DNA from 2 places in the Azospirillum sp. NS33 genome. Region 1 is predicted to be linked to the other one. Evidence: riboswitches for the same ligand, from Rfam matches in the RefSeq annotation. Region 1 holds a riboswitch; the other holds the start of a gene.
The links. A riboswitch is a leader RNA that binds a small molecule or an ion and turns the genes downstream of it on or off. The one in region 1 is predicted to bind S-adenosylmethionine.

Region 1 (3,568 bases):
AGCCGGTCAGCGCGCCGAAGGCGGTGCCGGCCAGCACCCCGAACAGGAAGCCGGCGCCGACCCGCCACAAGGTGGCCGCGACGTGCACCACCAGGTCTCCGGAGCGCGCGAGGTCCCACAGGGTGGCGGCGATGCGGCTGGGCGGTGGCAGCAGCCGGCCGCTGCTCCAGCCCAGCGCCACCGCCGCCTCCCAGCCCAGGGCCAGGGCGGCGGGCACGATCAGCCCGGCCAGCGCCGCCGGCAGGGCGCGGCCGCGCGCCGGTGCCGGCGCCGCCTCCCCCCGCCCGGCCGGCGCGGCGGCGCCGTTGTCGGTCAGGATCGTCACCGCCGCGCCCCCCTTACGGCTTCAGGCCGGCGGTGAAGGAAGGATCGATCAGCGCCGCGGCGGCCGCCTTGACGTCGGCGTCGGCGGTCAGCACCCCCGCCTGCTGCAGCGCCAGCCCGGCGTCGACGATGGTGCGCTCCTGGGCGGCGCCGATGGCGGCGTTGGTCAGGTCGGTGCGCTCGAGCTGGCGGGCGATGACCGCCTCGGGCTGGCGGGCGGCGGCGGCGACGATGGCCTTCAGCCCGTCGGGGTTGGCCAGCGACCAGGCGCGGGCCTTCTCGTAGGCGCCCAGCACCCGGGCGACCAGCTCGGGATGCTCGGCCGCGAAGGCCTCGCGGACGTTGAGGATGCCCCAGGTGTTGGCGGCGGCGTTGCGGTGGAACAGGGTGCCTTCCCCGTCCAGCTCGGCCTGGGCCATCATCGGGTCGAGCCCGGCCCAGGCGTCGACGTTGCCGTTGACCAGGGCCAGCCGGCCGTCCTGGTGCTGCAGCAGCACCAGCTTGACGTCGCGGTCGGTCAGACCGGCGTCGGCCAGGGCGCGCACCAGGAAGATGTGCGGGTCGGTGCCGCGGGTGACGGCGATGCGCTTGCCCTTGAGGTCGGCGACGCGGGCGATGCCGGTGTCGGGCCGGGTGACGAGGGCGGTCCACTCCGGCTTGGAATAGACGTAGATCGACTTGATCGGGTTGCCGTTGATGCGCCCGATCAGCGACGCCGCGCCCGCCGTCGACCCGAAGTCGATGCCGCCGGCGTTGAGGAACTCCAGCGCCTTGTTGGAGCCGAGGCTGAGCACCCAGCGCACGCCGATGCCGTCCTGCGCCAACGCCTCCTCAAGCCAGCCCTTCTCCTTGAGGACCAGCGAGACCGGGTTGTAGTACGCGTAGTCCAGGCGGATCTCGTCCGGCTGCCCGGCGCGGGCGGCGGGAAACGGGGCGGCGGCTGTGGCGGCGGCGGCCAGGGCCGCGGCGATCAGGGCGCGGCGGGACAGCAACAGGGACATGGGGGTAACCTCCGGAGGTCCGGCCGCCTTGGGCGGCGGCCGGTTGGTCGTTGTCGGGAGGCGGGGGAAGGATCTCGCCCGCCGCAGCCCGGCGGCTGGGCGGTCGCCCGGCGCTTTAGCTGCATTTGTAGCGCGCCCGCAAGCTGTTTGCTCAAATCGGCGCGTGAAACCACTTCTAAGCAGTGTGTGAAATTCCGTCAACCCGAAAATATTCAACACGTACATAATGTCTTTTTCGGGAGGCGTTCTCCCTTGCGCCGGCGCGCGCCAGCTTTCCTAATGGCCGGCCAGGGCGGGGCGCTGAAGACTCCGCAGCGGGGCGTGGAACGGCAGGAGGCGACGGATGAAGAGACGGGCGTTTCTCGGCACCGGGGCGGGCGCGGCCGCGGGGGCGATGGCCGGGGCGATGGCGGTGACCGGGCCGACGGCGGCCCAGGGCGGGCCGGAGGTGCGGTGGCGGATGGCGTCGAGCTACCCCAAGAGCCTCGACACCATCTTCGGCGCCGCGGACATGGTGGCCCGCCGGGTGGCCGAGGCGACGGGCGGGCGCTTCCAGATCCGGGCCTACGCGGCGGGCGAGATCGTGCCGCCGCTCCAGGTGCTGGACGCGGTCCAGAACAACACCGTGGAGTGCGGGCAATCCGCCAGCTACTTCTATGTCGGCAAGGACCCGGCCTTCGCCTTCGACACCGCGCTGCCGTTCGGCCTGACGGCGCGCCAGCACATGGCGTGGCAGATCCACGGCGGCGGGCTGGCGATGGTGCGGGCCTTCCTGAAGGACTACAACGTCACCCTGCTCCCTGCCGGCAACACCGGGGCGCAGATGGGCGGCTGGTTCCGCAAGGAGATCGCCTCGCTCGACGACCTCAAGGGGCTGAAGATGCGCATCGGCGGCCTGGCCGGCCGGGTGCTGGAGCGGCTCGGCGTCGTGCCGCAGCAGATCGGCGGCGGCGACATCTATCCGGCGCTCGAGCGCGGCACCATCGACGCGGCGGAGTTCGTCGGCCCCTACGACGACGAGCGCCTCGGCTTCCACAAGGTGGCGAAGCACTACTACTATCCCGGCTGGTGGGAGGGGTCGGCGCAGATCCCGCTGCTCATCAACCTCGACGCCTGGGCGGCGCTGCCGGCGCCCTACCGGGCGGTGCTCGAGCAGGCCTGTGCCGAGGCCAACACCTGGATGCTGGCCAAATACGACGCGCTGAACGCGGCGGCCCTGAAACGGCTGGTCGGCGGCGGCGCCGTGCTGCGGCCGTTCCCGCGCGAGGTGATGGCGGCGGCGCACGACACGGCGTTCGCTCTCTACGACGAGATCGCCGCGGAGAATCCCCGGTTCCGGACCCTGTACCAGTCCTGGAAGGCGTTCCGGGAGGAGGAGTACCTGTGGTTCCGGGTCGCCGAGAACACGTTCGAGAACTTCGTCTATTCCCACCGGCACCGCGACTGACGGCGCCGCCCCGGCGTCCGGCGGGGCGGCCGTTCAGTCGAAGATGCCGCGCTCGCCCGCCGGCTTCAGCACCGGCGGCGGGCTGGCCAGCGCGGTCTGCCCGTTGCGGAACGGGTCGGGGATGTGGTGGCAGTCGACGTCCGCCAGGGTGCGGTAGCAGTAGACGTTGGAGCGGTCGACCACCATCGCCTCGGTGCAGTACCGCCCGGTCTCGTTGAGGCCGATGACCGAGCAGTCCATCCCGGTCACCGCCGACGCGGCGTGATCCACCAGCGTCTTCCTGGTGGAGGTCAGCGACACCGCGTCGGCCGCCGTGCCGGCGACCACGACCGGGGTGGTGCAGCCCGCCAGCAGCGCCGCGGCGGCCAGCAGGCCGGCCGGACCGGAGCGGGCGAAGCGGCGGGGCAGGGGCATGGAACCTCCGGTGCGCGGGCGCTGGGGACGGGATCGGGCCATTGCGCGCAGCCCCGCGTTAACAAGGGGTGAATGCGCTCAGCGCAGCAGCACGCAGGTGCGCGAGCGGCACTGCACCAGCACGAAGGCGTCCTTGTCCTCGGAACAGTTCACCTTGAACACCGTCTCCGCCTCGCGGCCGACGGCGTAGCGCAGCACCTCGACCTTGGTCGGCGTGCAGTTGCCGCTGCGCGCCGCCTCCTTGGCCTCGGCCTGGGCGGCCGAGACGCTGGCGGCCCCGGCGGTCGGGGGACCGGCGGTGGCGCACAGGGTGGCGCACAGGGCGGCGATCAGGGCGGGGGTGCGAGGGGAGCGGGAGCGGTGGGGCATGGGGCCGAGGGCA
Region 2 (3,568 bases), on a different contig from region 1:
ACCTGCCGGCGGCCCGCGCCCTTGGCCTCGGGCTCGAGCCGGGGCGGGTGGTGCGGGTGCGCCTGTCCACCGACCGCGTGCGTGCCTTCCCCGCCGGCGCCGGGAGCGCCGCGTGAGCGTCCGCGCCGACACCGCCCCGCCGTCCGCCGCCGTGGCCGCGGCCGGCGGCTGGGACGGCGAGCGGTGGGCGCTGCGCGCCGCGCTGCTGGGGGTCGGCGGCTTCCTGGCGGTGTTCGTCCTGCTGCCGCTGGCCTCCCTGCTGGCGCGCAGCGTGCTGGACCGCGACGGGGCCTTCGTCGGCCTTGCCAACTTCGTGGCGTACGCGACCTCGCCCAGCCTGTCGGTGTCGCTGCTGAACTCCCTCCTCGTCGCCGGCCTGACCACGGCGCTGGTGGTGCCGCTGGCCTTCGTCTACGCCTACACGCTCACCCGCTCGCGCCTGCGCGCCCGCGGCCTGCTGCGCCAGGTGGCGATGCTGCCTCTGCTCGCCCCCTCGCTGCTGCCGGCCATCGCCCTGGTCTATCTCTTCGGCAACCAGGGCCTGCTGCGCGCGCTGCTGATGGGGCACAGCGTCTACGGCCCGATCGGCGTGGTGCTGGGGATGTGCTTCTACGTCTTCCCCCACGTGCTGCTGATCCTGGTGACCGCGCTCTCCACCGCCGACGGCCGCCTCTACGAGGCGGCGGCGGCGCTCGGGGCCGGGCGCTGGACGGTGTTCCGCACGGTGACGCTGCCCGGCGCGCGCTACGGGCTGGTCAGCGCGTCGGTGGTGGCCTTCACCCTGGCCATCACCGATTTCGGCGTGCCGAAGGTGATCGGCGGCTCCTTCGACGTGCTCGCCACCGACGTCTACAAGCAGGTGGTGGGGCAGCAGAACTTCGCCATGGGGGCGGTGGTCGGCATGGTGCTGCTGGTCCCGGCGGTGGTGGCCTTCGCCATCGACCTGGTGGTGCAGCGCCGCCAGAGCGCGGCGGTCGGCGCCCGCTCGGTGCCCCACGCGCCGCGCCGCAGCCGGGCCCGCGACGCCGTCCTGGCCGCGGTCTGCCTGCCGGTGGCGGCCGCCATCGTCGGCGTGCTCGGCACCGCGGCGTGGGCGTCCTCGATCACCTTCTGGCCCTACGACCTGACGCCGACCTGGGCCCACTACGACTTCGCCGCCAACTCCCCCGACGGCTGGCGCCCCTACCTCAACAGCCTGGAGATGGCCGGCTGGACGGCGCTGGCCGGCAGCGTCGTGGTGTTCACCGGCGCCTACCTCCTGGAGAAGGGGCGCGGCCACACCGCCCTGCGCCACACCATCCGCGGCCTGGCGATGGTGCCGCTGGCGGTGCCGGGGCTGGTGCTGGGCCTCGCCTACATCTTCTTCTTCAACGCGCCGGGCAACCCGCTGGAGGTGCTCTACGGCACCATGGCGATCCTGGTGCTGGCGACGGTGGCCCATTTCTACACCGTGGCCCACCTCACCGCGGTCACCGCCCTGAAGCAGGTCGACGCGGAGTTCGAGGCCGCCGCGGCGTCGCTCAAGGTGCCGTTCTGGACCACCTATCTCCGGGTGACCGCGCCGGTGTGCCTGCCCGCCATCCTCGACATCGCCGTCTACCTCTTCGTCAACGCCATGACCACGGTGAGCGCGGTCGTCTTCCTCTACGCCCCCGACACCAAGCTGGCCTCCATCGCCGTCCTCAACATGGACGACGTCGGCGACACCGCGCCGGCCGCCGCCCTGGCCATGCTGATCTTCGCCACCGCCTTCGCAGTGCGCGTCCTCTTCCTCGCCGCCGCCCGCACCCTGGTCGCCCGCACCCAGGCCTGGCGGCGGTGAAGCCGGGCATTGCCATCGCCGAGGCTCTGCTGTAAAACCAGCGGCGCATCAAGAGTTGGGGCGACGCCCAACGCCAACCTGCCGATCCGGGCAAGGTGGCGCTTCCGCAAGGAAGGATGTGGCCGCTCCGGCAACCAATCGGAACCAGGCCACGGCGTCCACCCCGGCACCAGGGGAGATGGACGCGACCATGCCGATCAAGATTCCGGACGACCTGCCGGCCCGCCGCACGCTCGAGACCGAGGGCGTGGAGGTGATGGGGGAGGCCGACGCCGTCCGCCAGGACATCCGGCCGCTGCGCATCGGGCTGCTGAACCTGATGCCCAACAAGATCAGCACCGAAACCCAGCTCGCCCGTCTGGTCGGCGCGACGCCGCTGCAGGTCGAGCTGACCCTGGTGCGGATCACCAACCACGTGGCCCGCAACACGCCGTCGGCCCACCTGGAATCCTTCTACCGCCCCTGGTCCGACGTCAGCGCCGAGCGCTTCGACGGCTTCCTGATCACCGGAGCCCCGGTGGAGCGGCTGCCCTTCGAGGCGGTCACCTACTGGGACGAGCTGTGCCGCATCCTCGACTGGACGCAGACCCACGTCCACCATTGCCTGACCATCTGCTGGGCGGCCCAGGCGGCGGTCCACCACTTCCACGGCATGCCCAAGCACGACCTGCCGCGCAAGGCGTTCGGCGTCTTCCCCCACCGCACCCTGGTGCCGGCCTCGCCCTACCTGCGGGGCTTCGCCGACCGCTTCCCGGTCCCGGTGTCGCGCTGGACCGAGGTGCGGCGCGCCGACATCCCGCCGGAGTCCGGCCTGGTGGCGCTGGCGGAAAGCGAGGAAAGCGGCCTGTGCCTGCTCGACGATCCGCGGCACCGCTGCCTGCACATGTTCAACCACCTCGAATACGACACCGCGTCCTTGGGGGCGGAGTACACGCGCGACGTGACCGCCGGGCTCGACGTCGACCCGCCCGCCGGCTACTACCCGGGCGACGACCCGGCGCGGCCGCCGGAGAACTCCTGGCGGGGCGGCGCCCATCTGCTGTTCGGCAACTGGATCAACGCGATCTATCAGACCACGCCGTTCGACGTGGACGCCATCGGCACCGGCGCCGGCAGCCCCGGTCCGAGCTGACGGCCGGCCCCCCTCATCCCCCGTATTCCCGCGCCACGTCCATGAAGGCGCGCACGGTGCGCAGGCGGCGGCGCTCGCGCAGGCACACCGCGTACTCGGTCATGGTCAGCGTGGCGCCGGTGATCGGCAGCTTCACCAGCCGGGTGTCCCGGCCCATCTCGCTCTCGGCCACCACCCCGGCGCCGAAGCCGGCGGCCACCGCCTCGCGCGCCGCCTCGCGGGTGTTCACCTCGATCACCACGTCGGGCTCGAGGCCGCGTTCCGCCAGCGCGCGCTCCATCACCCGCCGGGTGACCGAGCCGCTGGCCCGCCACACCACGGGCTGGCCGGCGAACGCCTCGATGGCCACCGAGCCACGCTCCGCCCAGGGGTGGTCGCGCGGCACGAAGGCGACGACCCGCGGGCTGGACAGCGGCACCGCCACCAGCCGCGGGTCGCCGTAGACGTCGGCCAGCACCGCCACGTCGGTGCGGTAGTCGTAAAGGGTTTGCAACACCTCCGCGGAACTGCCCAGCGCCACCTCGTAGCGCAGCTCGGGGTGGCGGCGGCGCAGCCGGCTGAGCAGCGGCATCACCGCGAACGGGCTGTCGGCGCCCAGCCGCAGCCGCCCGCCG

Region 2: linked by a shared signal. The riboswitch ahead of AC6H2I_RS27380 (homoserine O-succinyltransferase) and the one ahead of AC6H2I_RS08135 (aliphatic sulfonate ABC transporter substrate-binding protein) in region 1 are both predicted to bind S-adenosylmethionine.

What each region holds. Positions count from the first base shown of each region.
Region 1 covers NZ_BAAKJB010000006.1:153,119-156,686, forward strand. The annotation lists gene AC6H2I_RS08130 (ABC transporter permease) at 1-325, opposite strand, end outside; gene AC6H2I_RS08135 (aliphatic sulfonate ABC transporter substrate-binding protein) at 339-1,325, opposite strand; SAM riboswitch at 1,421-1,498, opposite strand; gene AC6H2I_RS08140 (TRAP transporter substrate-binding protein) at 1,669-2,772, shown strand; gene AC6H2I_RS08145 (hypothetical protein) at 2,806-3,186, opposite strand; gene AC6H2I_RS08150 (hypothetical protein) at 3,265-3,555, opposite strand.
Region 2 covers NZ_BAAKJB010000046.1:23,291-26,858, forward strand. The annotation lists gene AC6H2I_RS27370 (putative 2-aminoethylphosphonate ABC transporter ATP-binding protein) at 1-116, shown strand, start outside; gene AC6H2I_RS27375 (putative 2-aminoethylphosphonate ABC transporter permease subunit) at 113-1,822, shown strand; SAM-I-IV-variant riboswitch at 1,863-1,970, shown strand; gene AC6H2I_RS27380 (homoserine O-succinyltransferase) at 2,013-2,954, shown strand; gene AC6H2I_RS27385 (LysR substrate-binding domain-containing protein) at 2,968-3,568, opposite strand, start outside.